One region of the Sphingobacterium sp. 18053 genome, then DNA from elsewhere that is predicted to be linked to it. Evidence: riboswitches for the same ligand, from Rfam matches in the RefSeq annotation. Region 1 holds a riboswitch; each other region holds the start of a gene.
What was found. Region 1 has a riboswitch for S-adenosylmethionine ahead of metE (5-methyltetrahydropteroyltriglutamate--homocysteine S-methyltransferase). Riboswitches for the same ligand answer to the same signal wherever they lie in the genome.
Positions count from the first base shown of each region.

Region 1 (7,972 bases):
AACGTAATATTGAAAAATCCAAGCAGGAACAAGCCAAACAACGTCTTTTGGCCGAGCAACTCGAAATACAGTATAGAATTGAAGAATTAAAAAACAAACAGCATGTTGTTTTCTCAAACTTTAAAGAGCAAGAAGACCAATTACGCGCATTGTATCCAAATGTAATTGAAATCAAGAATTCTTTTTACGAAACATACATCAAAAGACCGGAGTACCAGAAATTCATCAAATTTTCTGTTTCAAATGAGCTTACCGACGATAATCTGGTACAGGCTTTTATCATGTTAAATGCATCAAAGGTAGATGATCAGATTAGTGGAAAAGACGATAGCACACGGTTTGTTATCCCCCTTATGGACCCACTGGTCAATCAACAGACAAAATTCAGGGTAGCCACATTACCACCTAGAGAGAACACGAAACTTGCAAAAACAATTTCTGATTTGGAAAAAAGATTGGATATTCTCAACAGAAAAAATGCTTGGAGTGGTTTTAATGTATACGATTCCGTTGCCATGCTGGGGGGCAAAAAAGCAGACTACATCGAAGATGTTGCTATTGGAATGGAGCTGGCTAAACGTCCGTTAAAAGATCGATTGAATGTTATCATCGTCCAAGAACTTATCAAAGAAGAGTTGGCTCAACGCGACATTAAAGCTCCTTTTAATATTGAAATATGGAGTACAAACAATATATTACTGAATAATATTTTAAACGAAGCCGCTTTAAATAACCCAACAAATACAACAAAATACTCGACCGCACTTTTTAAAGGTGATATCGGTGCTGCGCCAGGGAAATTAACAATCTATTTCCCCAATAAAAAGGCAATAATCGCAGATAATATGGGCTATCTGTTACTACCTATGCTGGCACTACTTTTCTTGTTGGTGGGTTGTTTTGCTTATACACTGATTATCATCTTCAGACAAAAGAAAGTTTCGGAAATGAAAACAGATTTCATCAACAACATGACGCATGAGTTTAAAACACCTGTTGCAACAATTATGATTGCTAGTGAGTCACTTAAAGATCCAGACATCAATGCCGACCACAAGCGCGTTCAGAAATTGGCTAATATCATCTACGACGAAAATGTTAGACTCGGAAATCATATTGAACGTGTACTCGATTTGGCAAGACTAGAAAAAGAAACGCTAAAACTCGACCAGGTAGAAGTAAGCATCAATGATCTTGTTTCTGCAGTAACGGACAGTATGCAGCTACGCATGCAGAATATCGGCGGAAAATTCAGTATAGATCTTGCAGCGACAAAGGATATTGTCATCGGTGATGAGTTACATTTTTCGAATGTATTTTACAATTTATTGGATAATGCCATCAAGTACAGCAAAGGAGATTTACATGTCAACATCAATTCAAAAAATGTTGGCGATACCATTGTCGTCACTATTGCCGACAACGGTATTGGGATGAGCCGGGATCACCTGCAAAAGATTTTCGACCAGTTCTACCGTATTCCAACTGGAAATGTTCATAATGTCAAAGGATTTGGTCTTGGCTTAAGTTATGTACAGGACATCCTGAGAAGGCTGAACGGAAAAATTACAGTTAAAAGTGAAAAAGATAAGGGCACGACCTTTGAAGTAATTTTGCCTATTAAAAAATAAAACGTTCCTTTTTTGTATATTTCCTCTTTAAAAAATTTCAAAGGTTGAGGAAAGCTGATTTATCAGCATCAAGGGACATTGGTGAAAATTAATATAATCATTATGCAAAAGATATTATTAGCAGAAGATGATCCTAATTTGGGGGATCTTTTAAAAGACTATCTCGAATTAAAGGGAAAATTTGACGTCACATTATGCACGGATGGAGATGAAGCGATTTCTCAATTCAAAAAAAATAACTACGACCTCTGTATTTTCGATGTCATGATGCCAAAAAAGGACGGATTTACAGTTGGACGTGAAATCAGAAAAACAAACAACACTGTTCCTATTATCTTTGCCACAGCAAAGGGGATGATGGAAGATAAAACCGAAGCCTTTGAATTAGGGGGAGATGATTATATCACAAAGCCTTTTCGAGTGGAGGAATTATTGCTCCGCATCAATGCTTTGCTGAAGCGCAGTGTTCGAGACAAAGAAGAGGAAGTGGTTGCTGATAAATTTGAAATTGGTGATTATTTCTTTGATTATACAAGTCAGCAAATTTCTTACAAAGGACAGATGCAAAAACTATCCACCAAAGAAGCGGAACTACTACGTTTGCTTTGTTTAAAGAAAAATGATGTGCTGACCCGGGAAGAAGCTTTATTAAAAATATGGCATGATGACAACTACTTTACGGGTAGAAGTATGGATGTATTTCTCAGTAAACTTCGTAAATATCTAAAAGAAGATAGTAAGGTTGAAATTGTCAATGTGCACGGAAAAGGTTACAAACTTTTGGTGAGCTAAAAGAATGGGGAATGAGAAACAGTCATTCCCCATTTTTTATGCCACAACGTATTGAAACATGGCATACACTAAATCACGGATGAAAAGAAAAGAACAAAACAATTTTATCCTTAGTAGAATATAAAAAATTGATGCACTTTTATAAAAAATTTGCATTTCAAAAAGAAATGTTCTAACTTAGCGTCGCTTATAGAGAAAGGCAGAGGGAATAGACCCGATGAAGCCTTAGCAACCTGTCCCTTGACAAGGTGCTAAATTCTACCCTACTTGATATGGGAATGATAAGCCGAAGTCACCGAATTCTAGTGTGTCCTTCTCTCTCTAGCAAGAAATATAGTTGAAAAAGAAATATTAAAAACATTCATTATGTTATTGACTAACAATTTAGGTTACCCTCGTGTGGGCGCGTTCCGCGAATTGAAAAAAGCCAATGAGGCCTATTGGGCTAAAAAATCTTCTGTTGAGGAATTATTGGACACCGCAAAAAAAATTCGTGAAGGCAATTGGAAAACACAAAAAGATGCTGGAATAGATTTGATCCCTTCCAATGATTTCTCTTTTTACGATCAAGTATTGGATTTAACCCTTACTGTTGGTGCAATTCCTGCTCGTTACCATTCTTTATTGAATAAAGTAGACAACAATTACAGCTTAGATCTATATTTTGCCATGGCGCGTGGTTTCCAACAAGAAGGAATCGACGTGACTGCAATGGAAATGACCAAGTGGTTGGATACCAACTACCACTATATGGTGCCAGAATTCACAAAAGATCAAGAATTCAAATTGACGTCCGAAAAATTCTTAAATGAATATAACGAAGCAAAATCATTGGGCATCGATACTAAACCAGTTCTACTAGGTCCTATCACTTACCTTTTGATCGGTAAAGAAAAAGAAGCTGGCTTCGACCGCATCGATTTATTGGATAAACTTGTTCCAGTATATGAGCAAATATTAGCTAAACTAGCTGAGGCTGGTGCCCAATATGTTCAGATTGACGAGCCTTTCTTAGCATTGGATTTAGATGCTAAAGTAAAAGCTTTATATCAACCTACTTTCGAAAAATTAGCTGCAGCAGCAAAAAATATCAAATTAATCGCGACTACTTACTTCGAAGCTTTAAAAGACAACGAAGATATCGCAGTTAACCTACCTATCCATGCTTTACATTTAGATCTGGTACGCGGTGAAAACCAATTGGATACGGTACTAGCTAAAGTTCCTGCTTCATTAACATTATCTTTGGGTATTGTTGAAGGCCGTAACATCTGGAAAAATGATTACGAAAAATCATTGGTTAAAATCAAACAGGCTGTTGATGCATTAGGAAAAGACCGTGTATGGGTAGCTCCTTCTTCATCATTGTTGCACGTTCCTTTTGACTTAGACAATGAGCACAATGAGCAATCGCTACCAGCTGAAGTAAAAAACTGGTTAGCATTTGCTAAACAAAAATTAGCTGAGGTAAAAGACTTAGCCGTACTAGCGGAAGGTGAAGTTGATGCTGAAACAGCAAAACGCTTCGAAGCTAACAAAGCTGCTGCTGAAAGTCGTCGTACTTCTCCATTGATCCACAAACCAGAGGTTAAAACACGTACAAGCAATATCACTGATAACGATGCAAAACGTACTTCAGCATTTGCTGACCGTAAAGCAGCGCAACAAGCGAAATTCAACTTGCCGGCATTCCCTACTACAACTATTGGTTCATTCCCACAAACGAAAGATGTTCGTAAATGGAGAGCAGACTTGAAAAAAGGTGCTATCACGCAGGCAGAATATGATAAAGCAATCGCAGAAGAAACTGAGAACACAATCCGTCTTCAAGAGCAATTAGATATCGACGTATTAGTACACGGCGAATTCGAACGTAACGACATGGTTGAATACTTCGGTGAACAATTGGCTGGTTACGCTTTCACACAAAACGGCTGGGTACAATCTTACGGTTCACGTTGTGTAAAACCTCCAATTATCTATGGTGATGTATACCGTCCTGAAGATATGACTGTCCGTTGGTCTTCATACGCGCAATCATTGACTAACCGTCCGGTTAAAGGTATGTTGACTGGTCCGGTTACTATCTTACAATGGTCTTTCGTACGTAACGATCAACCGCGTTCAACAACGACTTACCAAATTGCATTGGCGATCTTGGATGAAGTACAAGCGTTGGAAAAAGCAGGTATCAAAATCATACAAATCGATGAACCAGCTATCCGTGAAGGATTGCCGCTACGTAAAGCTGATCAAAAAGATTACTTGAACTGGGCAGTACGTGCTTTCCGTGTTTCTTCATCAAATGTAGAAGACGATACACAGATTCACACACACATGTGTTACTCTGAGTTCAATAATGTAATCGAAGATATCGCTGCAATGGATGCTGACGTCATCACGATTGAGACTTCACGTTCTCAAATGAAATTGTTGAATGCTTTCGCCGGTGATTTCAAATATCCAAATGATATTGGTCCAGGTGTCTATGACATTCACTCACCACGTGTTCCAAGCAAAGATGAGATGGTAGATCTATTGCGTAAAGCAAAAGCAGTAGTTCCAGCAGAACAGCTTTGGGTTAACCCTGACTGTGGTTTAAAAACTCGTGCTTGGCCAGAAACCAAAGCGGCTTTAGAGTCGATGGTTGAGGCTGCGAAAATCTTAAGAGCAGAATAATTCTTAAACTATATTGATAAAGCCCTAGATGAAATTTCATCTAGGGCTTCTTTATCGGACCTTGGTTCGAAACAAAAACTGTTATCGGGATAGTGTGAGACTATTTTCGGGTGTTCTTCTTTTCTTTCTTATTTTCCTTTTCTCTCCCGTTCTTAATTTCCTGTTTCCCTTTAATCCGATCTTCAATCGACTTCAGGCTTGACGAAAAATCAAGATCAACATTTTCAAGTTTTGCCATCTTTAACGCCTTCAATGCCTTTTTGTATTTTCTTAATTTTTCAAATAGAAGTGCTTTCTTGATCCAAATCCCTGTCAAGGGCATCGCCGGAAGTGTCAAAGCAAATTTAATCGTCTTTTTTGCAGCTTCATAATCCCCCATATCAATCAATGTCTGAATGAAATAAGGATATACTTCCAATGCCTGTACATTATGCACCAAAGCTTCCTGGAAATACCTTTTTGCCTGCTCATAGTCCAATAGCTGTTCGGCATGAACTCTTCCCATCAAACATAGCGCCATTGTATTAGACTCATCATAAGACAGTGCATAGGATAAGGATTCCATGGTCTCCTCCAAATACATAGGATAATTATCCAGTGCCTGAAGGACATATTTATTTACTGAATTCATAAAATTTTCTAAAACATAACATTCATATCCAGCTTTCACAATAACCTTGAAAGTAACTGGATTTTTAAAACTCCATAATAAGCTAAGCATATTGGAACAGTGGACCACCATTTAGAGAGCCAAGTTTTAGCCAATATCAACATAGGTTACTTAACGTATTAAGAAAGAAGATTAGGAAAGGGCCGTATTCCGAAGAATATTCCCGAGAATCTTCTCTGTGGACGAAGCGGGATTTTCTGATATTACAAACATATTCTTCCGTTTTTATTAATTACTCTATTAAATTGCAAAGATTCAAAATATTTACCAAATTCCCAAAAACTTTTGATTATTAATCCGTTATATCTTACAGCACGATATTGGCATATTATTGTCGCATCAATTTCGCTGAAATTCAACGACTATTTCCCCATCTTTGGACTATGGAAAGTCAATCAGCTAATCAATTAATCAAACTATCAAGAAAACGTAAGGGACTAACGCAGCAGGAACTCGCCGATCAGGCGGGTGTATCGCTAAGAACAGTGCAACGCATCGAAAAAGGCACTGAAGAAATCAGTGGATTTAGTCTCAAACAGATCAGTCAAATCTTGGAAATACCTTTAGAACAACTCATTATGCCAAATGTAAATCAAATCAGTATCGACAACAATCAAACAGGAAGTATTAAAGCGCTATATTTAGCATCGCTCACCTTTTTGGTCAATCCGTTATTAGGATTATTGGTCCCAGCAATTATGGGCTATACAAAGCAAAACAAAGACGCCTTATACAGTAAACACCTAAAAAAAATAATTGTAATACATGCTGTTGGACTATTTTTTCTCGGAAGTTTCATAGGCTATATTATTATTGCAGATTTTTTTAAGATTTCACTACCGTCTTTTTTAAGCGATATATTCAATAGCGCCTATTTTTTACTCATCCCAGTATGCTACTACATATTGATTCTAACCTTCACTATTTTTAATTATATCGCAATAAGGAAGGCCAAGCTCAGTTCTGCAAACTAAACCAATACTAATGAATCTGTTGCGATTAAAATCACAGTGGTTTCTTTTGAACGATCAATACCCAATCATTCTCCAGCAACAGATAGCCTGTTTCATAAATAAAGTTATAGGTCTGTCCCTTGTTATTGGAAAAAGTATGTGTATGAAACTTAAAATCAAATCCCAACCGCTTTAACTTTTCCCGTTGTATCTTGATCATACCCTCCCCACTCAACGCTTCCAATAAAATACGACGGTTTTTTCGTAGGATATTATTCACATTGCGCACCATATTGGTCTGGTCGCTATTTAATTTATTGTTATAGGCGTTCCGGCAAGCATCATCACAAAATCGCTTGTCAGAACGGCCATATATACCCTTGCCACATTCAAGGCAGACTTTCTCGACAGAACTCATAACGGAAGATTAAACGACAACAAACGGTTACAATCGACTATAGTCGAATACAAATGGTAAATAGACGACTATATTCTTTTCCCCGCCCCACCTTTGCTTAAGATCATTTGGCATCGATAGCCAATGACCGTCAACTAAAATAAGAATTATTAAAAACATTTAAAAATTAGACGCATGAGCACATTACGCAACAAAGTACAATTGGTTGGGCATTTAGGAAACGACCCATTAATCAAAACAACTTCCACCGGTACAAATTATTCCGTATTACGTCTCGCCACCAATGATCTTTTCAAGAACAAAGCCGGCGAGTGGGTTGAAGAAGTTCAATGGCATACACTCGTGGTTTGGGGTAATCAAAACAATACCATTGAAAAGAAATGCCAACGTGGAACCAAACTCATGGTTGAGGGCAAACTCACCTATCGTAATTATGAGAATGCAGATGGGGTAAAACAATATGTCACAGAAATTAAAGTAGATAATTTCATGGTTTTATCGGAGTCCAACGGTGCCAAAGAAGACAGCCCAAAACTTCCGGATGAAACTGAAGATGACCTCCCCTTCTAGTATGATCGACGAGGTAGATTTTTCAAGTCTCTACCTCGTCGATTGTTCCCAACTTATTTTGTTAGGCTTGCTGTCAACTCTCTTCCTAGGTTCTCAGCATAAGCCTTCCATAATTTGGCATCTTCCGGTGTAAACTTAGAAACAGCTTCAGTTTCTTTGGTCGCCCATTCCTGACGCTTGGACGCAAGCTCCTTGAGCTTAACAACATCGCCACTTTTAGCAACAGCGATAAATTCCTTGATATATTTTGTGTAATCCT
Region 1 is NZ_CACSJW010000010.1:134,282-142,253, forward strand. Features, by position in the region: gene GVK91_RS22600 (sensor histidine kinase KdpD) at 1-1,631, shown strand, start outside; gene GVK91_RS22605 (response regulator transcription factor) at 1,734-2,423, shown strand; SAM riboswitch class I at 2,608-2,711, shown strand; gene metE (5-methyltetrahydropteroyltriglutamate--homocysteine S-methyltransferase) at 2,790-5,102, shown strand; gene GVK91_RS22615 (hypothetical protein) at 5,203-5,733, opposite strand; gene GVK91_RS22620 (helix-turn-helix domain-containing protein) at 6,156-6,746, shown strand; gene GVK91_RS22625 (hypothetical protein) at 6,778-7,143, opposite strand; gene GVK91_RS22630 (single-stranded DNA-binding protein) at 7,318-7,713, shown strand; gene GVK91_RS22635 (hypothetical protein) at 7,767-7,972, opposite strand, start outside.

Region 2 (7,972 bases), on a different contig from region 1:
ATATTTACCAAGCAGTTGGATGAGTGACGTTTCCTGGTCTGTTTCTACTGTATTTTTAAATCCAACATGGCCTGGCGCATTTTCTGAATAATAAGGTGTATCATCGTGCCAGGTAAAATCCTTCTTAAGGACATAGCCGTCTACCATTTCACCATTAGGCTGTTGCATCTGAAAGAATACTAAAATGGCTCCTCTAATGTCCGCTTGGGACCGCTCTTCCAATGCGGTTTCAATAAATGTATTGAGATCCCTAGCCCAAATTTGTGAGTAGCCACTTCCCGCATTGAAACCTTCTTTGATGACCTCTCGGGAAAGGCTGTCCACATATTTTAGGTTTTGATCCGCTAGAATGCTTTTTGCCAACTTAAGTTGAGCGATACGGTCAGGTTTTGTTTGTTGTGCTGATAGTTGGGTTCCGAGTAACAGAAGTATTAGACTAAAAAATGTGCTGTTTTTTTTCATTGTGGTTTTATTGTAATTTTCATCTACTTCAGGGCTTTTGATCGAAGATCAGCCGTCTGATGCGTATTTTTTTTGAATTTATTTACTGGTTATATTTTAGTATGTATGTACAATCAAAGTTATGGAAAAATGTCAGTATTTAAGCTTTAATAACGTTTTATTTGGTTAGTATTTAAAATTTTACAAATTTGCGCATTATGGTGAGGCCTTTTCCGTAGTTAAATTGAGTAAGAAAACAGAACTCATGTTTATACATACTCTATTTTTTTGTAAGTTTGCTGTAGAACCTAATTGAGAACAATGGTAAAGCGTATCATTTATTATTTTTGTAGTTTATTTGTTAGTACGGCAGCTGTTTTTGCACAGCAGAAAACAGATTTGACCGTTTTTGTAAAACCTAATATTGGATCCGTTCATAGCCGGTATTTCTTTTATACACCAGCAGCAGTTCCTTTTGGAATGGCTAAGCTCGCTCCGAGCACAAATGGAAGCTATGGGAACAAGTCAGGCTGGGAAGCTGTGGGGTACGATGATAGGCATGGGTCAATAGAAGGATTCGCTAATTTTCACGAATTCCAGGTAGGCGGAGTGGTATTTGCACCGTCCGTTGGAAAATTGAAGACAACTCCTGGTCACCTTGATCGTCCACAAAGCGGCTATCGTTCTGCTTTCGATAAGAAAGATGAGTTTGCTACTTCTGGCTATTACCGCGTCAAGTTAAAAGATTATAATATACTTGCGGAGCTCACTGCAACCAAGCGCGTCGGTTTTCATCGGTATACTTTTCCAAAAACTGAAGAAGCCAACCTTATTTTCGATATTGGTCATGTTATGGGGGAAAGTGGCCCAGTCGTTGATGCTGAAGTGAATTATGACAAACAGCACGTCTGGGGATATGTGGTTACCAATCCTGTATACGTACAAAAATATCAGCAGGGTGCTCATGTTAAGATGTTTTTCTTCGCGGAGATAAACAAACAGCCTAAATCTTTTGGAACATTTAGAGATTCCACGACTTTCGATCAACATAGCCGTATAAAAGGAAAGGGGGCAGGCTTGTTCCTGAAATTTGATACCCAAGTAGGGGAATCTATCGAAGTCAAGACCGGTTTGTCTTATACATCTGTGGAAAATGCACAACTGAATTTGCTTAAAGAAGCAAAGGATATGTCGTTTGATACTGCAAAGAGAAATGCCTTGAAAACCTGGAATAGTGAACTGGGAAGAATTTTGGTAGAAGGGGGCAAAGTGGACGACCGCATTAAATTTTACACTGGATTGTATCATGCTTTACTTGGTCGTGGGCTTGCAAGCGACGTCAATGGTGCTTACCCCAAAAATGATGGCTCGGTAGGGCAGATTGCCTTAAATAAACAAGGGCAACCTATTCATCATCATTATAATACCGATGCGATCTGGGGTGCATTTTGGAATTTGACACAGTTGTGGTCCATTGCTTATCCGGACTATTACAACGACTGGATTCAGAGTCAATTGTTGGTCTATCGCGATGCAGGTTGGTTAGGAGACGGTATTGCCAACAGTAAATACGTATCGGGTGTAGGGACTAATTTTACAGGTTTGGCAATTGCAGCGGCGTATAATGTGGGTATTCGTGACTATGATGTGAATCTTGCCTATGCTGCGGTGCGTAAAAATGAATTGGAAGCGAAGGACCGCCTGCCTGGAGCAGGAAAGTTAGATGTAGGAGTTTTCGTTCGCAAGGGCTATTCACCCTATATAAAAGATGATAATGGTAGTCCCGAATTAATGACCAATGGATCTCCTTTTGGTGCTTCGCATACCTTGGAATATGCTTTTTCTGCCGGCGCAGCCGCACAATTTGCAAAATCATTGGGGCACCAAAAAGACTACATTAAATTTCAGGGATTATCCGATGGATGGCGCAATCTGTACGATACCACGACGAAGTTTATGCGACCAAAGGATAGTACTGGGCGATTTATTTCAAACTTTAACCCTTATGAACCATGGCGTGGATTTCAGGAGGGAAATGCTTGGCAGTATACCTTCTATGTGCCGCATGTCCCACAACAATTGGTTAAACTGGTTGGAAAGGATCTATTTAATCAGCGGTTGGATAGTATTTTTACGGTGTCGCAGAAGAATGTGTTTGGAGGTGGTACACAAATTGACGCTTTCGCAGGGATTGAAAGTCTTTATAATCATGGTAATCAACCAAACCTGCATATCTCTTGGCTATTCTATTTTTCTGGTAGACCTGATTTAAGTCAGAAATGGGTACGGGCAATTTGCAATGAATTTTATGGTAATGATGCAATACATGGCTATGGCTACGGACAAGACGAAGACCAAGGACAGCTTGGAGCGTGGTATGTCTTGTCGAGTATCGGTCTATTCGATGTCCGAAGTCTCACCACCGAGAAACCCGCACTTCAGATTGGCGCGCCACTTTTCGATCGGGTAACGATACAATTACCGGAGAAATTAAGAAAAAATAAATTTATCATTCAGGTGAAGAAAGAGCAGCCCAATAGTTATATTGTTGATCAGGTTCGGTTGAATAACCGCCTGTGGAAAGGTTGGCAGCTTCCTTTTGAACGCCTGGTAGAAGGTGGGATTTTAGACCTCAAGTTGAAAGGCAACTAAATTTAAGCAATAAAAAAATAGCCCCATTCGGGGCTATTTTCAAGGTAGGTTGGTTTGTTGATTGCCTACGCGATTTCAGCAATAAAATTGCCCTCTTGATCCAAATCAGCTTTGTGAGCTGCGATTTGTTGAAGATTAATATGTCCTATGACATATTTGAAATCTGGTGCGTAATATCGTTCTGTGATTTCACTGAAATTTAACTTTTCAATCAGTGTATCATCTGTGTATCTCAAATAAACCTTAATTAAATAATCTTGGCTATAATTTAATGTGCTGGATTCTAAATGTTTTTTATATTCATAACGGTATCCATAGCGAAGGGCAGCGATATCCGATAGCACAGCAGAGCCCGTCGGGTGTCCACCTGCTCCTTTACCATAGAAAAATTGCTCGTCTGCAAAGGCAGCTTTTACCAATACACCATTGTTCTCATTTTCTACATTATAGAGCATGCTCTCTTTGCCTACTAGGCGTGGTAATACATAAAGTACAACTTTGTTGCCATCGATCTCTTTTGCTGTTGGTATCAATTTGATCTTGAGGTTCTTTTCTTTAGCAAAACGAATATCTTGCTGTCCCAATTTGTCAATACCAATATTAAAGACATCGTCTGGTTTGACATAGATTCCGTACGCATGGGAAGCAACAATACATACTTTAAATTTTGGGTCAAATCCACCTACATCCAGGGTTGGATCTGTTTCTGCAAAACCAAGTTCTTGCGCTTTCTTTAAAGCGTCTGTATATTGCTGGTTTTCATTGAAAACTTTAGATAAAATATAGTTGGAAGATCCATTAAAAATACCGCTGACAGAATGAAGTAATTCATTGTCATAGTACTCTTCTAAATTCCGTATAATGGGAATACTTCCGCAAACGGCACCTTCATACAATAAACTGGTGCCATATTCATGTTGGATATCAACCAGTTCTTCCAGGTGGCTGGCAATCATTTTTTTATTGGCAGATACCACATTTTTTCCCGATTTCAAGGCACGAACAGTTAGTTGATAGGCTGCTTCGGCATCATCTATTAGTTCGACAACAGTATTAATTTCTGGGTCACCTAAAATTGTTTCGGCATCGGTAGAAAATAAATCTGCTGGTAGCGAGCGCTTTTTATCTCCGTTTTTAATGACAAATTTCTTGATCTCCAGATTAAGATTTTTGGTTTTGATGATATCGTAAAGACCTTGGCCTACTACACCAAACCCAAACATCCCTATTGTTAATTTATTACTCATATCTCTTCTTAAATTCTCTTATATATATTATTTATTCTCTTATACTAATTCGTTTAGGTATTCTTTTTGTTTCCGCAGAAAGTTGCTGATGATTTTAGTGAGTTTTTTTGTTTCGATCAAAAATCCATCGTGGCCATAGGTAGATTCAATCTCCTGATAGTGGGCATTCGGAACATGTTGAGCGATGAATTGTTGCTCTTGTGGAGGAAACAACAAATCTGTATTGACGCTCAGTACTAAAGTTGGACAGTCAATGCTCGCTAAAGCGGATTCGATAGATCGTCTTCCCCGACCTAAATTATGGCTGTCCATTGCTTTGGTTAGGAAGTAATAGCTGTACGCATTATAGCGTTTCACCAATTTTTCACCCTGATAGTTTTGATAGGAGGATGCTTTATAATGATCGAGTTTTTCGTTATCATCCTCCTTTTGTGTGTTGGCATACGTTGTATAGTTGCGGTAAGACAACAGTGCCATAGCGCGTGCAACTTTTAAACCCTTAGCTCCGCCATCGGGATGATTGGCGTAAAAGGTTCGATCAGTTGTAATGGCAAGACGTTGACTTTCATTGAATGCAATACCCCATGGTGAATGGACGGCATTTGTTCCAACGACGATTAGATGGTTGATGGCTATACTGTGCGATACGGCCCATTCCAATGCTTGTTGACCGCCCAATGAGCCGCCAATAAGGATCTCTATTTGTTTGATATCCAGGTGGTCTGCAAGAAATTGATGTGCATTGACCAAATCCCTTACTGTAAATTCAGGAAAAGATAGGTAGTAAGGCTGTCCAGTAGCTGGGTTTACAGATAGCGGATTACTGCTATTATATGCTGATCCTATGACATTGGCGCAGATAATATAATAATCGTTTGAATCAAATAATTCACCTGTTCCAAAAAGACCGGACCACCAATCCAGTACATCTGCATTAGCCGTAAGTGCATGGCAAACCCAGATCACATTACTGCGATCTGCGTTGGGTTTGCCAAATGTTTCATAACTGATTTGTAAATCAGTAAGCTCTCTTCCATTTTCAAATACAAAAGGCTCCGGGTGCAGATAAATATGCTTACTCATTTTACGTTTAAGTTTAAGCCGAAAAAATCTGATTATTTAATTTTATCAAAAGCTTGTTGTAAATCAGCTTTGATGTCATCAATATGTTCTATTCCTACAGAAAGGCGTAATAAACCTTTGAACACTCCAGCATTGGCTTGATCTTCATCACTCAATTGTTGGTGAGTAGTCGCTGCTGGATGGATAATCAATGACTTCGTATCACCGACATTGGCCAAGTGACTGATCAATTCTAAGCTGTCGATAAAGCTATTGGCCTTCTGTGCTGCGTCACCCTTGAGCTGGAAAGAAAGCACCGCACCATAGCCATTTTTAAGGTATTTTTGTGCGTTAGCGAAGCTCGGAGAGCTTTTTAAGCCCGGATAGTTTACTTTTTCTACCTGTGGATGCGCCTCAAGCCATTTAGCTACCTCTAAAGTGTTATCTACATGGCGTTGCACCCGTAAAGACAGCGTTTCAAGCCCTTGTAATAATAAGAATGAATTGAAAGGGGAGAGTGCTGGCCCGAAATCCCGAAGCCCTTCCACACGTGCCCGAATGGCAAATTGAATATTTCCAAACGGTCCGCCTTCACCGAAAACTTCGGAAAAAACTAAGCCATGATAGCCTTCAGATGGTTCGGAAAATTGAGGGTATTTTCCATTGCCCCAATTGTAGTTTCCGCCGTCGACGATGACACCGCCAATGCTTGTGCCATGTCCACCGATCCATTTAGTAGCCGATTCAACAACCACATTCGCACCGTACTCCAAAGGTTTAAATAAATAACCCCCAGCTCCAAAAGTATTATCGACGATTAATGGTAAGTCATATTTTTTTGCTACGGCAGCAATTTTCTCAAAGTCTGGAATATTGAAACTTGGGTTTCCAATTGTTTCAACATAGATGGCCTTTGTTTTATCATCAATGAGGGCTTCAATTTTATCTGCCTCGGCGTCCGTTGCAAATCGAGCTTCGATGCCCAGGCGTTTAAAAGAAACTTTAAACTGGTTAAATGTACCGCCGTATAAGTTGGATCCGGCAACAAAATTGTCACCACTTTCCAAGATATTATTTAAAGCTATAAACTGTGCTGCCTGGCCAGATGCAACAGCAACAGCTGCGACTCCACCTTCCAGTGCCGCAATACGTTGTTCGAAAACATCCGTAGTAGGATTCATAATCCGTGTATAGATATTGCCGAACTGCTTTAATGCAAATAAGTTTGCGCCGTGTTCGGCATTTTCAAATACAAAAGATGTTGTTTGATATATAGGAACTGCTCTAGATCCCGTAGTAGGATCAGCGACTTGGCCAGCGTGAACCTGAAGAGTTTCGAATTTTAAATTTTTGTTTGAAGACATAATATATCAGATTTTAAGGGTTCAAAAAGAAATTGCTAAGTAAAAAGAGAAGCATACACACCTCGTTGAAGGGTCTGTTAAATCTTTATCCAAGAAAAAGGAAATGATTTTTAACAAGCATGGAAGTGCATATGCATACGCATTCGCATCAATACAGTTGTACGATGACTTACACTTTCGCTTATCGTGTGGTTCACTTGTGTTGAACCTGAATTTTTAATGGACTTCAGTAGTTTAATAATCATTGTCTTATGTCATTTATATGCTCCAAAACGATATTGTTTTGGACAGGAATTGGCACCTTTTCAAACAAATTGAAGGTTGCCAGTGGGTCATTGAGCCAGTCTCTCGCCACTTCTTTATAAATCAAGACCTACTGATTAAGGGAGGTGTTGATTAGAAATCTTCTTTCGAAGACGACACAAATATAAACTCTTTTTTTATTAAAGCAAAAGAAAAGCTATTTTTTAGTTAAAGGAATTTTGAATAACATACCGATCGGGATCGCATATCGTCGGATGAAACCGGATAAATAACTGTCAATCGGGTATTATGATTTCTTTAAGTTGATCCGTTCCGCAATTTGATTTAAATCTGTTAAAAGAGGTTTAAGTGCATCAATTCTACTATGGATATCATACGCTAGGTGGCGATTCGTCTTTTTGCTTAACGATAACGAAAGCCCCACCAAATGGGAGTTGACCTGATAAGAGAGTGCCTGAAAATGGTGGATATGCGACCAATCTATCCATTTATGCTCGGGTTCTTTTTTCATTTGATTGATAGCGTCTGAAAACAGGGCCATGGCAGTCTGCGCTTTTTTGCGAGCCAGTCGTATATCAAAAGAACTTTGTTTCTCGTCCGACAGACGGTTATTGATGGTTTGGAAATAATGCTCGTTGTAAAGGGATACCTCTTTTGCCAGCTGAACCATGCCTGTGCTTTGGCGTACAGGTATCAAGAAATAACCTGCTATAGCCAAGAATGCTCCAATGAGTGTGAAAAGTATTCGGCTGCCTAAAATGAGATTGATATTGCCTTCGAACAAATTGAGCGCAATCACAATTCCCAAGGTAATAAAGATGACACTGACCATATAATTAGATCGGTTGAACAAAAAGAATCCGAAAAGACCTAATGCAGCTATGGTAAGGAGAGCTGGGAGAAAATGAATAGAAATTAAGCAGAATATACCAACTATTATAC
Region 2 is NZ_CACSJW010000008.1:84,654-92,625, reverse strand. Features, by position in the region: gene GVK91_RS18925 (hypothetical protein) at 1-462, opposite strand, end outside; gene GVK91_RS18920 (GH92 family glycosyl hydrolase) at 763-3,093, shown strand; gene GVK91_RS18915 (homoserine dehydrogenase) at 3,159-4,340, opposite strand; gene metX (homoserine O-acetyltransferase) at 4,380-5,423, opposite strand; gene GVK91_RS18905 (O-acetylhomoserine aminocarboxypropyltransferase/cysteine synthase family protein) at 5,456-6,766, opposite strand; SAM riboswitch class I at 7,022-7,134, opposite strand; gene GVK91_RS18900 (FUSC family membrane protein) at 7,317-7,972, opposite strand, start outside.
Region 2: linked by a shared signal. The riboswitch ahead of GVK91_RS18905 (O-acetylhomoserine aminocarboxypropyltransferase/cysteine synthase family protein) and the one ahead of metE (5-methyltetrahydropteroyltriglutamate--homocysteine S-methyltransferase) in region 1 are both predicted to bind S-adenosylmethionine.

Region 3 (7,972 bases), on a different contig from region 1:
GAACCTAGAACACCAGCGACAATACCAGCAATATTAAACCACTGGATATAGGACAAATGAATAGGATCAAGTTGAATAACCTGTACGAGATATTGATTTGAGATGGTCAAGGAGAAGCGCTCGATATACATCATGTACAAAATCAATAAGCCCAAGAGAAAGTTCCTGTTTTTAAAAATCGCCAAATGAACATACACACGCCTGAGCACCATTTGCCGAACAATAAAAAGAATAAGCAACGCTAGACCTACCCCGAATATGATCAGCATATGCTGATCGTTAAACCAATAAACTTCTTGTCCATACACCATTAAATAGCCAAAACTGACAATCACAAGACTATAGAAAATGCAGCTTGCCCAGTCTAATGAAAACAAAGGGTAAGGCCGTATATGCCGTATAGAGCGCATCGACAGCATAATCAACAATAAACCCGGTACAAATGATAAGGCAGCGTATAGATAGAGCTGATCAAAATTGAATGAATCGATAAATTCAGCCGTGACGAAAGTATTAAATGGGGAGCTGCAGAGTAACATGCAAAAAAAGACAGCATAACTTACTTCCTTAGCCCGATCGCTTTTCAACCGTGAGAATATCATGGAGATCGATAAGTTTACGGCAGAAGCAAACAACATCCCTTGGAAAAAGCGCAGGCCATATACCCAGCTGATATCGGTGATGCTGTACATCAAAAAGCAATTCAATAGCTGTAGAAGATTAAAAATAATGTAGTACTGCTTGATGGGAAAGTATAAAAAAAAGCGTCGTTCTAAAACGTAGAATCCAACAAAACCAGCGTAAAACAAAATGATCAGGAACTGGACATCACTGGGTTGGGCACCGTAAAATCCAGCGGTGACATTTGTATTTGCACCTGGCAGGAAAAATAAGACCATACTCGGCATCAAGCTGCTAAACAGGATAAGCTTGATCAACCACTCCGGCACCCATTCTTTAAAAATTCCTTTCACTATTTCTGCTTTTTTGATACCGACACATTCACATTCATTCCCGAAAGAAGCTGTTGGGCTCCCCTTTGCTTATCCAGCTCGATGCGCACAGGTACGCGTTGTACAATCTTCACAAAGTTGCCCGTTGCATTATCTGGCGGCAAAAGGGAGAATGCAGATCCTGTAGCCGGGGAGATGGAAATAATTTTTCCATAAAATTTTTGATCCGGATACGCATCAGCAACCACCTCAACCCTATTGCCAAGATGCAAATAACGGAGTTGCGTTTCCTTAAAATTAGCGGTTACCCAGGTTGGGGTTTCTCTATTGACGATAAAGCCTAAAACTTCGCCAGCACTTATCATTTGACCTTTTTCAATCGTGCGTTTGCCAATCTGCCCATCGTAAGGTGCGCGAATAACGGTATAGCCGACATCAAGCCGTTTGCGGCCGACAGCTGCCGTCAAACGAACACGTTCGGCATCGACCACACCTTTTTTCATATCCACATCATGCACACGTTCCTGTGAAGCCTGTAATTTATGCTTTAACGAAGCCAGCTCACTCTTATACACATCCAACGTCGCTTTTACATCCTCCAGTTGCTGTGCCGTTGCAGACTTTTCCTGAAACAAATAATTATATCGATCATATTCCAACTGTTGCTTGGTTACCCGAGCCTCCCCGGCAGCAATTGAAGTGCGTAAAGATTCATGTTCCGCCTGAAGAATTTCCTTTTGACTATGAAGAACATTGATCTCTGCAGCTTCCTTATTGACGGATGCCGCTACCTGATCAGCCTCATATTTATATTCCTTATTATCTATAAGCAACAAGGTATCACCCCGTTTAACCAATTGATGATCGTGATAATGCACAGAAACCACATATCCTCCTACCCGAGAAACAATGGGATTGATATACTGCGTTACCTGTGCATCATTTGTGTAGGTATACCGCAGTCGCATCCATAATGCTTGAGCGCCCCATAACAACAAGGCCAACAAGACAATTCCAGCCAACCAGTTGGTAATTCGAGTGAGTTGTGCCTCCACAACTGTTCTTCGTGATTTAGGTTTCATTAGATAGTACCCTTCAAAAATTCGATAAAATAATAGTGTTTCTGTATCGCAATATGTGCGGTTTCAAGATCAAAAAGTGTTTTTAGGTATTGCATATCAGCATCCAAGAGATCTGTAATCAAAGCCGATGATTTAAAATACCTGTTTTTTATAATCCGTGCATTTTCCTGCGCCAACGCCTTATTGTTTTGACAGACGTCCTGCTGCTTAATAGCCAATTGATAATCCAACAGGGCCTGTAACAGCTGATTTTCCAGAATCTCCTCTTCATGACGGTGTTTTACCTCTTGTCGATCCAATGCGATCTGTGCTCCGCGCACCACGTTTTTATTGAGATAGATAGCCGAGATCGGTATGTTTAATTTGAGTCCTGTGATACTCAGATTATACCAGCTGGGATTATAGGGATACAAGAAGACCTGTGGATTGGCAAAGGTGAATGTACTGGTCAACCCCAACTCAGGAAGATAATTTGATCGCGCCTGTTTGACCGACAACTTCTTCAAAACCACTTCCTGTTCGGATTTTAGGAGGGAAAAAGCATGGCTTCGCGCTTCGGCAACAAGCGCTTCATAGCTGGGGCTTTCCACTTGAAACTGCTCGGGCAGGGGCACAATCTCCGCTGTAATACCGCCAATAAGCTGCAGCTTCTGATTTGCAGCCTGAATATCATGACCGATCTGCACGAGCAACAGTTCCCGCTTCGAAAGCTCTAACGAAATACGCAAGACGTCACTGTGTAATACCACGCCCGCCTTATACAGATGCTCAATCTCTTTGAGCTGTACCCGTTGATCAGCAATATCCTGCTCAATTAAAGATCGGTTACTATACGACAGTTCCAAATCCAAAAAAAGATTGCAAACCTCCAATTTCGTCTGCGCTGCGGCATTCTTCCAATCGATTCTGGCCAGCTCATTTTCCAATTTTTTGGACTCAATTTTCATCAGGTCCCGATGCCCATTGTAGAGGTTCAGATAAAAATCCAGGCCGCTATCGTACAAGTAATGAATGATATCATGCTGGGAAGGTTTATTTAAAAGCCCCTGGTCATACACAGGCATATTACTCGCATAACTAGCAGAAGCTCTGGCGGAAATTTTGGGCAGCAACTCCATGCGTTGCTGCTGTACTGCCACCTCAGTTTCTTTGAGCTGCAAATAGGACTGCTCGATGTATTTACTGTTCTGTAGCGCTTTGTCGATCATGTCTTTCAGGGACATGTGCAAAGAATCGAGGGCGAAGGTGTCCGAAATAGCGAATACTAACAATCCCATGGTTAGTATTCCTTTTGCCCAATAGGGAGGAAAAAAGTTCACGTGTGCTATGTAATTTTTTTGCGTAGCAAACTTAGACACTTATTGGAACTTGGATTTCTTCACAAACGCCAATATGTTATGGAAAAAAGACATTTTTTCATCAATTCAAACAAAAAGACCAATATCTGCCAAGAAGCCCTTACAATATCCTTTTTTACAGCACATAAAAAAGACCTTTCAAATCATGATTTGAAAGGCCTTTCTCGACGGTATAATAATAGATTATCCGTATAAGGAATCTTCTATTGCATTCCACAACTGTATTCTTTTTTGTAGCGCAATTTTACTGATCTCTTTCATTTCTGTCCATTTAACCTCATCGTCCTTCCCGAGATCTGTGATCATCTGCATCGCCAAAGGCCCGTGCTCATCGCCATCAAGGTCAATATGACGTTGAAAATAATAGATAAAGCTATCCAGATTGGCTGTAGGGAAATTTGTTTTAATTTCTTCCAAAATAGAGGTAAACATTCCCGGGATAAGATCTTCGCGTCCAAATGTAAATGCAGCAGCAATTTTATGCACCTCGCCCTCAGCAATCACTTCGAATGTAAAATTCAAAAAGTCTTTGATCCGCTTGTCCAATGTGGTCGTTGCAATGACATCGAATATGTTACTCGATTTTTTGGCGTGAGCAATAAATTTGTTGACCAGATGAAGGTCGGCACCCATGGCATCCATGGCGTCCAGATACATCTCAAAATGGCTCAAACGGCGGCCATCAATATATTCATCCGACTCCTCAGCCAATACAATTTCGTTGATTAGATAGCGTGTTGATGGATGCTCACTCGCAAACCAAGGTAAAGTCGTACAGGTCAATTTAATCTGTAAAGCTTTTAGTAAAGACATAAAATCCCATACAGCGTACACATGCCCTTCTGTAAAAGAACGTAGATTCTTGATCGTTTTGATCTTACGATACAAAGGGTGTTGCAATAATACCTCGCGTTCGGCAGCAATGTATTCGTTAATTTCCGCAATTCTATTCATGGCGCAAAAGTATTGTCTTATCTCTATTTTTAAAAGTATTTTCGATGAGATTACAGTAACATGATAAATTTTTCGCCCAGCTATCCGCTTCATAACCAAATCACAGCCAACAACGCGCCTCGCTTTTGACCTCCCTATTCCTGTTGCTAACGTTCATTTACCCTTAAAAACAAAAATATTTTTAATTATAAAAAATAATCTACTATATTTGTAGAGTATTCAGAATTGCATGATGCAATACCAACCGAGTGCAGGCACCGCGGTGGTAAATTAATACGGGTTTCGACCAAAATAAACGTCGCAGAACGATTATTTTCCCAACAAGATCTGGATACAGTTTATGGTTTAATCCTTTAAATTTTTAAATTGTATGGCTACTACAACAAATCTTTACCAACACTTACTGGAAAAATTCAGTTATTACTCAACAGATGAACTGATACAGCTCAACAATGACACCATCTTAGGACAAGGCTGGGGTTCAGCCAAGGCAACCTTTAGAACAGCTTTGATCAGTACGTTCTCCAAAAGAGGACTGGATCTTTCCAACATCATTTCCAAGGAAGACGGTTTTACCTCGGTGAAGCATGTCCCTGTACGCTTGGAACAGAATGTCCTGATTCCTTTACAGTAATCGTTATCGACAAAAAAAAGCGCGCATCGAAAGGACTTCGTGCGCGCTGCTGTGGTTGGTTTAGGAAATTGCCGATTTAAAAGAAGGCAATAATCTTATTATTTATAGTTTGGATTCTGAATTAACACACCTGCGCTTTTCTCAATTTCTGTTTGTGGTAATGGCCAGCGGTAAAATTTGTCTTCAAAATGATAGGGCACTTTACTGTCTTTGACCGCATTGAGTACTTCGCCTGCGATATGCCAACGAATCAGGTCGTAATGCCGTAGTCCTTCGAAAGCAAGTTCAACCCTTCTTTCGTGGCGGATACGGTTGCGCATTTTTTCCTTGGTATAACCGGCAGGAAACCCGGGCATCTGAACGCGGCTCCTCAGAGTATTCATGGCATCGTAAACCGATGGATCTGGTCCGGCAATTTCATTTTGTGCTTCGGCATACATCAATAACACCTCCCCAAACCGCAGTACAACCGCATCCTGTTGGCTCAATGTTGAAAAGCCAAAAGGTAAGTTGGCCGGATCCAAAAATTTCAACACCCCATAACCTGTAGGCCGCGGATTGGACGGTGTATGGATCTTACCGCCGCCAAAGTCGGGATGATCCACGAAAATTGTTTTGCTCAAGCGCGGATCCCTATCTTTGAAGGGATTAGCTCGGTCAGTCAAGGGTGATTCACCATAAGGCAGACCATCTTTGCATTCATAGGTATCCACCAGGTTTTGTAAAGGTGAAGCAGCGATCCAATCGCCTAAATACATGTCCCAGGGGGCTGTATTATTCGGTGCCAGAAAATTGACCGAAAAGATAATCTCGGTATTGTTCTTCTGTGTTGCATCGCGAAAGACATTTTCAAAAGCTGTACTCAGAGTATACTCTTTCATGACATCGGTGCATAAGTCTTTTACCTCTTTCAAAATTGCTAAATCGGGCACCCCTTTGTCGCCATAAGCCGCAAACAGTAAAACCCGTGCTTTCAAGGCTTTTGCTGAACTTGCGGTCGCATGCCCCCCATTATTGAAATAAGGTTTAGCCGCTAAGTTGGCGATCCCAAAATCCAGATCGGCCCGAATCTGTTTTAGAATATTCTCTGCAGTTTCCTTTGGCTGACGCTGATTCTCCAGACTGAGGGAAGTAAGCACAAGCGGCACCTCACCATAAATACTGTACAATTGGAAGTAAACAAAAGCACGGATAAAGCGGGCTTCGGCTTCCATGTTCTTCTTCTCCCCATCGTTCATATCGGAGCCGTTATAGCCCTGAAGCTTCTCGATCAGGCGATTGGCACGTCCTATTCCCACATAAGCATCGTTATAAATTCCGGTTTCATACCCCCCTGTGGTCGGATTTAAATTCCCACCTACGATTTCATTGACGCTACCTGAGTTGAACTGATTGTAGCCATTGTCGGTCAGACAGTCCCGGAAAGGCATCCCATAGGAGAAAGCCTCACTCTGCAATGACGCGTATACACCGGCCAATGCATTATCAAAATCCGATTTTTTGCTAAAATAGTTGTCCGAAGCGATCTGATCCAAAGGATTAAGGTCCAAGGCACTGTTACAGGAACCCAAAAATAGTCCGGATAGCATCAACGCTGTTATAAATTTCTTTTTCATAGCACTTAAAAGTTAACTTGTACACCAAATGAATAAATCTTGTTTTGTGGATACTGTACCAGATCACCATTTCCATAGCGTTCAGGGTCCAAGCCCTTAAATTTGGTCGCAGTAAGGAGGTTATCACCCGAAAAATAAACCCTTAGGCGGTCAATTTTATATTTTTTCAACAGCCCTTCAGGTAAAGTGTATCCGAACACAAGATTTTTCAACCTGAAGTATGAAGCATCCTGTATAAAATAGCTGGAAGCACGGCTGAATTTCTCCGGAGCACTCCAACCCCAATAAATACGGGGCATCGTTGTCGAAGGGTTTTCAGGTGTCCAACGGTCTAACCAGTCTTTTGTCGGCGGACTGCCTTGCACAAATGGGGTTACACCCCAGCCCGAAACATAGGATTTGACGCCATATACCCCTTGTAATAGAGCCGAAAAGTCAAAGCCCTTAAAACTTGCACTTAGATTAAAACTATAGTTCAGTTTTGGATCTACACCGGAAATAATTGTTCTGTCGTTCGCATCGATTTTTCCGTCCCCATTGACATCCCGATACTTAAGATCTCCTGCCAGTGTATTATCATTAAACTGCTTAGGCGACCCCGCTACTTCGGCATCGGATTGAAATATGCCGATGACTTCGTAGGTATAAAAGCTGTCCATCGCATAGCCATTTTTTTTGATCGTATAGCCGCCGATTTCAGGCTCGCCAAATTTGACCAGCTTGTTTTTGAAACGATCGAGGTTTGCACCGAGCTGATAGCGTAAACCTTCCAATGCTCCCGTAGTAATCTGATTACGATAAGTAATTCCCAACTCAACACCTTTATTCTCGACAATTCCATCATTTACGTAAGGTGCCCCCAAACCAACGATTGCAGTAATCTGTGACTGTCTTAGAATATCGGTCGTCCTCTTTTTATACCAGTCAAAAGTGATATCTAAATTTTTAAACAGACTCAGGTCCAATCCCACATCGGTCATCGTTGTTGTTTCCCATTTAATAATCGGGTTGTTTAACCCTTGTTGAGCGACACCTGAATTTAGCGTACTATTATCAAAAGAATAATTTCCGGTAAGTCCCAATACGGGTTGATACGGATAGTTGCCGGTATTCTGATTTCCGAGTTGGCCCCAGGATCCACGGACCTTCAAATTATCCAGCCAACCGGAAGCGAATTCCTTAACAAAAGATTCTTCCGATACACGCCAGCCTGCAGAGAAAGAAGGAAACGCTGCCCAACGGTTTTTACCGTAAAACTTGGAACTACCATCGTAGCGCATATTGGCTTCCAAGAGGTATTTCCCTTGATAATCATAGTTCAATCGGCCGAAATAAGAGATCAGCGCCCATTGGTTGGCGGTTCCGTTTGCCCGTT
Region 3 is NZ_CACSJW010000011.1:103,576-111,547, forward strand. Features, by position in the region: gene GVK91_RS23910 (beta-carotene 15,15'-monooxygenase) at 1-974, opposite strand, end outside; gene GVK91_RS23915 (HlyD family secretion protein) at 974-2,035, opposite strand; gene GVK91_RS23920 (TolC family protein) at 2,035-3,312, opposite strand; gene GVK91_RS23925 (DUF3050 domain-containing protein) at 3,577-4,347, opposite strand; SAM-I-IV-variant riboswitch at 4,558-4,651, shown strand; gene GVK91_RS23930 (5-oxoprolinase) at 4,718-4,981, shown strand; gene GVK91_RS23935 (RagB/SusD family nutrient uptake outer membrane protein) at 5,080-6,597, opposite strand; gene GVK91_RS23940 (TonB-dependent receptor) at 6,603-7,972, opposite strand, start outside.
Region 3: linked by a shared signal. The riboswitch ahead of GVK91_RS23930 (5-oxoprolinase) and the one ahead of metE (5-methyltetrahydropteroyltriglutamate--homocysteine S-methyltransferase) in region 1 are both predicted to bind S-adenosylmethionine.

Region 4 (7,972 bases), on a different contig from region 1:
AGTTGGTTTGTCCTTCTGTTTTGAGCTTTTCTTTGAACCGATCATATAATACGGGCAGTCTTTTCCAAAGTTGAAGAAAGCGCTCTTGTACTCCACTATGCCCCGCAATAGAAAAGGACTGCCAAAATTGACGGATAAACCCTTGCTGTTCTTGCGTGAGATGTTGAAAAGCAATGTCGATTTTGGTATTGTCATAAAGTTCTAGATAGATCTGCTCGATGGGAACGAGATCATAATCCAGTTGACCAAAGTCACTCAATATAATTTCGGCAATGGGATAGAACTCTTCCAGCGTTTCTGGTTGCTTGCCCTCAGCTACCAATAACTCATTATGAATATTAAACAGATGAAAAAATTGGGTTAAAGGACTGGCTTCGGTATCATCGGTCGAAAGTCTGAAAAATTCCTGAATCGTAAAAAACTGCGGCGACCAGATCGCCTGACCATACACTTCGGCAAGATGTTTTTTGAGGTAGGTAATCGGCCGTTTATTATTAAACACGATGGCAATTTCACTCAGATCGTTTCCAAAACGTTTTTGAATGTCTGCTGCTACTAATTTTAGAAAGGCTGTCTGCATCGTGCTATTATTTTACTTCAGTTAATTGATTTGATTTCGCATAATAGAGATAGGCTTTAACGTTGTTATAGCCAAGGTTCTCCAAATTCTTTTTATAGTTGTCGACTTGATACTTGTGCCCAATATAGTCTGTCTGTGTGAATTTAAAATCCAGAACGATTGTTTCTTCCACGGAGGTGAAAACTTTATCTGGACGAATGGTCTCACCCTTGGCGGTAATAATGCTTGCTTCATTCCAGATTTTATAGTTTCCGGTGAGCCATTTATTGATCATGGGGTGCTTCCAGATCTGATTGATCTCCTGCATGAGAAAAGGCTCTTCCTCTTTGGAAAGGATTCCTTCCTGGATCAGTTGGCGTACCAGTTTATGGATGTCTTCTTCCTTTGAAATTTGAGCCATAATATCGTGGGCCAATATACCGTACTGCGCGGCTTTCTCCAGCATCATAATATCATTGATGTTACGTGTACTCGATTTTTCTAAGGCCATTTCCAATTCTTTGGAAATGGGGTAATGGCGAAGGGAAATAATATTGTCTTTTTGAGCCTGATGTTTTTTTTGTTCGATCGTTTGATCGATGTGTATACCTTTTTCCTCCAGTGCAAACGGAGCTATCGGGCTATCCAAGACTTGATAGAGCACATCGCTGATATATTCGTCTTTAATATCATATCCTGTAATTTCACCCGTTTTTTTGTCAACAGATTCTTTAAAGGAAGGTGCCGTAATATAGAGGTGTTCAACAGCACGTGTTGTTGCTACATAAAATGTGTTGAGGGCATCCATGTAGTTGAACAGCATCTCTTCAAAATATTGCTTGAAAAATACAGATTTTCCGACTGTAGATGTATATTTTATTGGAATTTTTCCCAATTGGGAAAAAGGAGTATCCGAGGTCTCTATCCAAAAATCGCCATTGATCATGCCATCGAGATCCCAGGAACAGAATGGAATCATCACAACGTCATAGGCTAGACCTTTTGATTTGTGAATTGTTGTTACCTCGATCGCATCAATTTCTCCGTTGGAAGGGAGCACCGCCCGATTGCCATCTTCTTCCCAAAACTCCAGGAACTGTATAATGCCACGTTCGCCATTGGTGGAGAAAGCTGAGATCATATCTTTGAATGCGAGGAGGTAAGGGAGGTGGATATTGTCTGTGGTTGTGAAACCGTAGATTTCAATGAGTTTTTCAATTAAATGAACTAAAGGCTGTTTTTGTGCCATTTCCCAGGAGTCAATCAGCGCCTCAGGGAGATAATCTTTAAGTGCGCGGATGTCATTGCTCGCAAATTTTAACCATGCATTCTGATCGATTGTCTTATTTTGAATATGCTGGTAGAGATAGACCATCTTTGCTTTATGGATGGTATGTTTATCTGAATTATAGACTAAAGCCTTCAACGTCTCGATCAACAATAGTACAGCATCATTGCTCGCTAAGGATAAAGCATCACCAGATATCACTTCAAATGTAAGTTGCTGCTCTTTTTTGAAGTCCATGAGCTTTTGGATGACCAATTTAGCCTGCACATTACTCCGTACCAGGATGCCGATCTGCTGCGCCTGATATCGTCCGCTACCGATCCAGTCGCCTATTTTTTGACATAGTTGTAGTAACGATTCTTCAATAACCTGATTTCTTCTATAGCGTCCATCAGTGACAGGAATGTAGGAGATTTCGATAGATCCTAATTGGTCAAGTTTCCCTTTTTTATGTTCAGGTACTTCCTGTTGGCTGTTTTCATAAGCTTTGACCAGCATATTGTCGTTGCCAGCAGAAATCCACCATTGTTTACCTTCTTCATCAAGGCTTTCGAATACTTTTTCATTCAGTACCTGTTGCAGATGTTGGGGAATACTGCTAAAGAGGTAATTGTTTAAATGGATGATATTTGGAAGACTTCTAAAATTGGTGTCGAGGCTTCCGTTTTCGATAAAGGTGGTTTTGCTATCCTCGTCTAAGTGAAAGGTATGACCAACCTGTTGTTCTACCTGTTGCAGGAGTATACGCCAATCCCCATTCCGCCAGCGATAGATACTCTGTTTGACATCCCCAACGATCAGGTGTTCGCTGATTGTGCCTTTGGCATCTGCCAATGCATTGATCAATAGTGGACTATAGTTTTTCCACTGAATACGCGAAGTATCCTGAAATTCGTCAAACAAAAAGTAGTTAAAGCGATTGCCGATCTTCTCCCAGATAAATGTTGGATCGCTATTTTCATCAAGTCCGAGTTTGTTTAATAAAATCTGCGAGTCGGAGATTAATTGAGCACCATTGTCCCGCCGCCATTGCGTCAGTAAATCGCTCATTTCCTTGAGCAGGCGTAGGTAATAGAGATTACTTTGTACCGCTTGATAAGCAATGTAAGCCGATAGATTATCGTGTAGCTTTTGGAACGATGCCAGAATGGGCCCGAGTGCGGCGATAAGATCATGACGTATATTTTTGTCACTATCTGTAAAAGCATCTTCATTGTCGATCAACTGGATATATTTTTCCAGTACCTTGGCGATTTCGGAAGCGCTCAGCTTTTCCGTTTTTTTATTGGTTTTGCTAGCGGAGATTATTTTATTGCGCGATTTACCTTTCAGGTCACTTTCGGAGATATTAAAATTCTTAAATGTTTCACTAAAGGCTTCAATTGTCATGGAGAGCGCTTCCGTGAAGGAGTTTATCTTCTGTTCAACTTCTTGATTGAGAAGATTAAAAACTTCCTTTGGATTGGCAGAATTGATGTAACCATCAAATTCCTGAAAATTTTCAGAGAAAATAAGACTTGCCAAACCCATTAATTGTTGGCGGTAGTTCCAATTTTCATTTTTTGCTATTTTCTTTTCCGCATAAGCGATAATCCAATCCAGTAGATCGGGTCGTTCATCCAGCAATTGATTAAGCATGACTGTCAGGTCATTTTTCACTTTATTGACATTCATTTCAATCTTATAAGCAGCATCAAGATTGAGTTCATACGTAAATGCGCGAATGACTTTTTGGGAAAAACCATCAATTGTACTTATGGTAAAATGACTGTAGTCATGTAGTATACGTCGATAAACCCGAAAAGCTTTCTCTTGTACCAGATGCGGATTCCAATCTGGCTGCTGCTGGAGTAAAAGCTTTCTGAAATCTTCAATTTTAGGGGTACGATTGCCTGTTGCCAAGCCATGGAGCACCGAGAGGATGCGTTCCTTCATCTCGGCGGTTGCCTTATTGGTGAATGTCACCGCCAAAATCTCCTTATAGCTATTCTCGTTGGAGAGTAGGAGTGTGAGATAGTGTAAAGTCAAGCTAAAGGTTTTTCCCGAACCGGCTGAAGCTTTTAGTATTTTTAATGGCGCAACAGATTTCATAGAATGAAGGTAGAAAGTAAAAAGTGAATTGGCAAAAATGTCGATGACTATTTCGAAGGTACTGTACCCAAACGGTTCATCCTGTTTACATTTGGTAAAGATATCCTTTTGAATAAAGGAGCTGTTTTGTGCCTTGATTTTGAAAAGTTTGTTGTAGCTGCTGTATGGAAGCAAGAAAAGACGAAGGTCTAAGGGGTAGGTGTTACGGTTGAAAGAGCTTGTTGATAAGAGCTAACCCTGTCGTTTTCAGTGAAGTTTTATTAAATTATAATGATGATTAAAAAAAAATAACTATCTTTGCATCCCCTCTAGTATGAAGCTCGGGGGATATGTTGAATACATAAAATAAAATTAAAAAATGGCAACTAAAATCAGATTGCAAAGACACGGTAAAAAAGGACGTCCTTTTTACCACGTAGTCGTAGCGGATTCTCGCGCTCCACGTGACGGTAAATTCATCGAACGTATTGGTTCTTACAACCCAAACACAAATCCAGCAACTATCGTTTTGGATTTTGAAAAAGCTTTGGATTGGATGAATAAAGGTGCTCAACCAACTGACACTGCTCGCGCTATCCTTTCTTACAAAGGTGTTCTTTACAAAAAACACTTGCAAGGTGGTGTGAAAAAAGGTGCTTTTGATGAAGCTGCTGCTGAAGCTAAATTTACAGCTTGGACTGAAGCTAATGATGCAAGAATCACTGGTAAAAAAGATGGTTTAGCACAAACTAAAGCTGAAACTAGAAAAGCTGCTTTAGCTGCTGAAGCTAAGAAAAAAGAAGAAAAAGCTGCTGCTGTAGCTGCTAAAAATGCTCCTGTAGCGGAAGAAACTGCTGCTGAGGAGACTGAAGCTCCTGCATCAGAAGAAACTGAAGGTTAATTCTTTCATAAAGTATTCGAGAAAGCCGACTCAATCTTGAGCCGGCTTTTTTTGAAACAGCCAATAGGCTAATGGTTTGCCAAATCATGTCTCACAGCTAATCGCTAAATACGAAATATATGACTATTGATCAAAGCTTTTACATCGGTTACATCAGTAAAACAAGAGGTCTTAAAGGAGAAGTACAACTGTTTTTTGAATTCGAGGAATACGAGAGTTTGAATATCGATGTTGTCTTTGTGGAAGTGAACAAAAAGCTTGTTCCTTATTTTGTTGATACCATTAAATTTCAAAAAAATAGTACAGCGTATGTGACATTTGAGGATGTGGATCATATCGATAAGGCTCAAGTACTTGTCCGTAAAAAGCTATATCTTTCCAATGATAAGATGCCCGAGCGCGATCCAGATGATTTTAGATATACTGATTTAATCGGTTTTTTAGTGATTGATGAAAACCATGGTGAACTGGGGCAAATAACAGATGTCCAGGAATTTCCACAACAATTTGTCGCCTCGGTAAATATGGACGGTAAAGAACTGATGTTCCCGTTGTCTGATGATTTGATCTTAGGAATCGATGGCGAAGAGGAGATCATTGAAGTTGAATTGCCAGAAGGCTTGGTGGATCTTTATAAAGAATAAGCATATCCCCGAGCTTATTCAAATAAATAGCAGTATACGAACTATTGCAGTAATTTCTTATCTTGGTCTGTATATTATTACTGGCCATAATTATTGATTGATTTTGAAACCGTTATTACTGCTGCTATTCGTATTCTCGTTGTCTTCTTGTGCTTTCTTTGGGAAGAAAAAGGACTTTCCTGAAGGCAATTACCAAATGATATTGGGCTATTCAAATGAAGAGTATCATAAAGTAAAAAGAGAATCACCCCAAAATGTCGAGGCAGATACCTATGGTAATGATCCTACGATATATCGGTCCTTTCTCTCTCTCCATGATAAAGACAAGTTTGTCATGGCGATCGATGATATCTTACTCTTCGGTAAGTATAGATTCAACGGCGATCGATTAGAATTGACCGATGAGAAAAAAGGTAGCCTCGCATTAGATATTATTAAGGTAAAAAGCGATTTTGTTCAGCTGAGAGGTGATTTTTCACAGTTTAGCTCAGCACGTATACCCACTAGCGAAAGACTTTATATCAACTTTGCGTTAGATAAAACCCCTATCCGGGAGACCCCCAGCAAATTTGATAGCCAAGTGAATCTATGGCGAAATGCCCCTGTAAAATCAGAAAGTGAAAAGGAGATAAAAGCTAGGGCATTGAATTTTGTAGATTATTCTATCGCTTATTTCCAACACATATCAAGTTCTGGTACACATCACGATTATCGAATGGATGGTGTTGAATCACCCATTATTTATGCTGAGAATGGCATTGTGCTCAAGGCATGGGCAGATGTTCCCGATTCTTGGAAGGAATTATTTTACAACGAAAAAAATGCATTAGTCGCCTATCAATATTTATTTGATGGTTTTAAATTTGGATCGAAAGAGGAGTACCATGTTACAGGACTCTTATTGATCACATTTTATCTCAAAAATCTACGGAATTCCCTGGCAGCGAATCTTTAGCCAATCCTGTTGTGGCATAGTCAATCTCTTCGCTGTCGATGATCCTCGATCGTTAATTTTATCTGTTTTTTTAAGTCTTTTACTTTTGGTGGAGCGTAAATTCCTGTTGTTGACTGGGAATAAACCTGAAGCCGCATTTATTGCAGTCTTTTTGCCGCTATTTTTGCCTTTTCGAAAAAATATTTTTGTCTTTTGATTTTTTAAAACGATATTAGCAACGCTTATAGAGAAAGGCCGAGGGACTAGACCCGTTGAAGCCTTAGCAACCTGTATTGTTCAAGGTGCTAAATTCTACCCTACTCCATGTGGGAAAGATAAGTTACATGTAGATAAACGATTCCTCGACTTGTGCGTTTCGATGTAAGCCAACCAAACTAAAAACAGTTTTTTAATGAAGATTATCGATCATATCCAGAATGCCAAAGGAAAAACATTGTTTTCTTTTGAGCTATTGCCACCGGCGAAAGGGCAGGGCATCCAAAGTATTTTTAAAACCATGGATGAACTGATGGAGTTTAAACCTCCTTTTATCGACGTAACCTACCATCGGGAAGATTATATCTATAAAGAGCATGCGAGTGGATTACTGGAACGCGTTTCCTATCGTAAACGTCCTGGGACAGTGGCGATATGTGCTGCAATCATGAATAAATATAAAGTAGATGCGGTGCCCCATTTGATATGTGGTGGTTTTACAAAAGAGGAAACTGAAAATGCCCTGATCGATTTGAACTTCCTGGGGATAGATAACGTCTTGGTATTGCGGGGAGATGCACGTAAAGGCGATGCCGATTTCATACCGAGCGATGGTGGACATGCTTTTGCAACAGACCTATTGGAACAGGTAACTGATATGAATAAAGGAAAGTATCTGCATGAAGACATTATCACATCGGAAAAGACTGATTTTTGCATCGGAGTAGCGGGATATCCCGAAAAGCATTTTGAATCGCCAAATTTCAATACTGATTTTAAATATCTGAAACAAAAAGTCGATATGGGAGCAGAGTTTATTGTGACTCAGATGTTCTTTAATGTTGAGAAATACAAAGAGTTTGTAACAAAATGTAGAGACAATGGAATCCATGTGCCTATTATTCCAGGATTAAAACCATTGACAACGAAAAAGCAGTTGGTGACCTTACCAAGGATATTTCATTTAGATATTCCGGAGGAACTGAGCGATGCTGTTTCAGCATGTAAAACGAATGCCGACGTCAGACAAGTCGGTGAGGAGTGGTTGGTGCAACAATGTCAGGAGCTGATTAAATTTGGCGCTCCGGTATTACATTTCTATACGATGAGTAATCCTGGTCCAACAAAGAAAATTGTTGAAAAACTAGCCTAACTCATAAAAATAATACGAAAAGGGAGCCAATAAGCTTCCTTTTTTTATTGTAATATTGGTTGTGAAAGCCCGAAATAAGTCCATAATTTCGATAGTGTGGTTTAGGTCGGTCTCTATATTCAGGGTTGAGTAGCCTGTTTATAGTCAGATACTTGTGTTAAATAGTGTTAATTAACTTATTGGAGTCAGGATAACTTTTTAACTTAA
Region 4 is NZ_CACSJW010000002.1:422,625-430,596, reverse strand. Features, by position in the region: gene GVK91_RS05715 (PD-(D/E)XK nuclease family protein) at 1-580, opposite strand, end outside; gene GVK91_RS05710 (exodeoxyribonuclease V subunit beta) at 588-3,938, opposite strand; gene GVK91_RS05705 (30S ribosomal protein S16) at 4,297-4,818, shown strand; gene rimM (ribosome maturation factor RimM) at 4,938-5,462, shown strand; gene GVK91_RS05695 (hypothetical protein) at 5,566-6,417, shown strand; SAM riboswitch class I at 6,636-6,738, shown strand; gene GVK91_RS05690 (methylenetetrahydrofolate reductase) at 6,809-7,765, shown strand.
Region 4: linked by a shared signal. The riboswitch ahead of GVK91_RS05690 (methylenetetrahydrofolate reductase) and the one ahead of metE (5-methyltetrahydropteroyltriglutamate--homocysteine S-methyltransferase) in region 1 are both predicted to bind S-adenosylmethionine.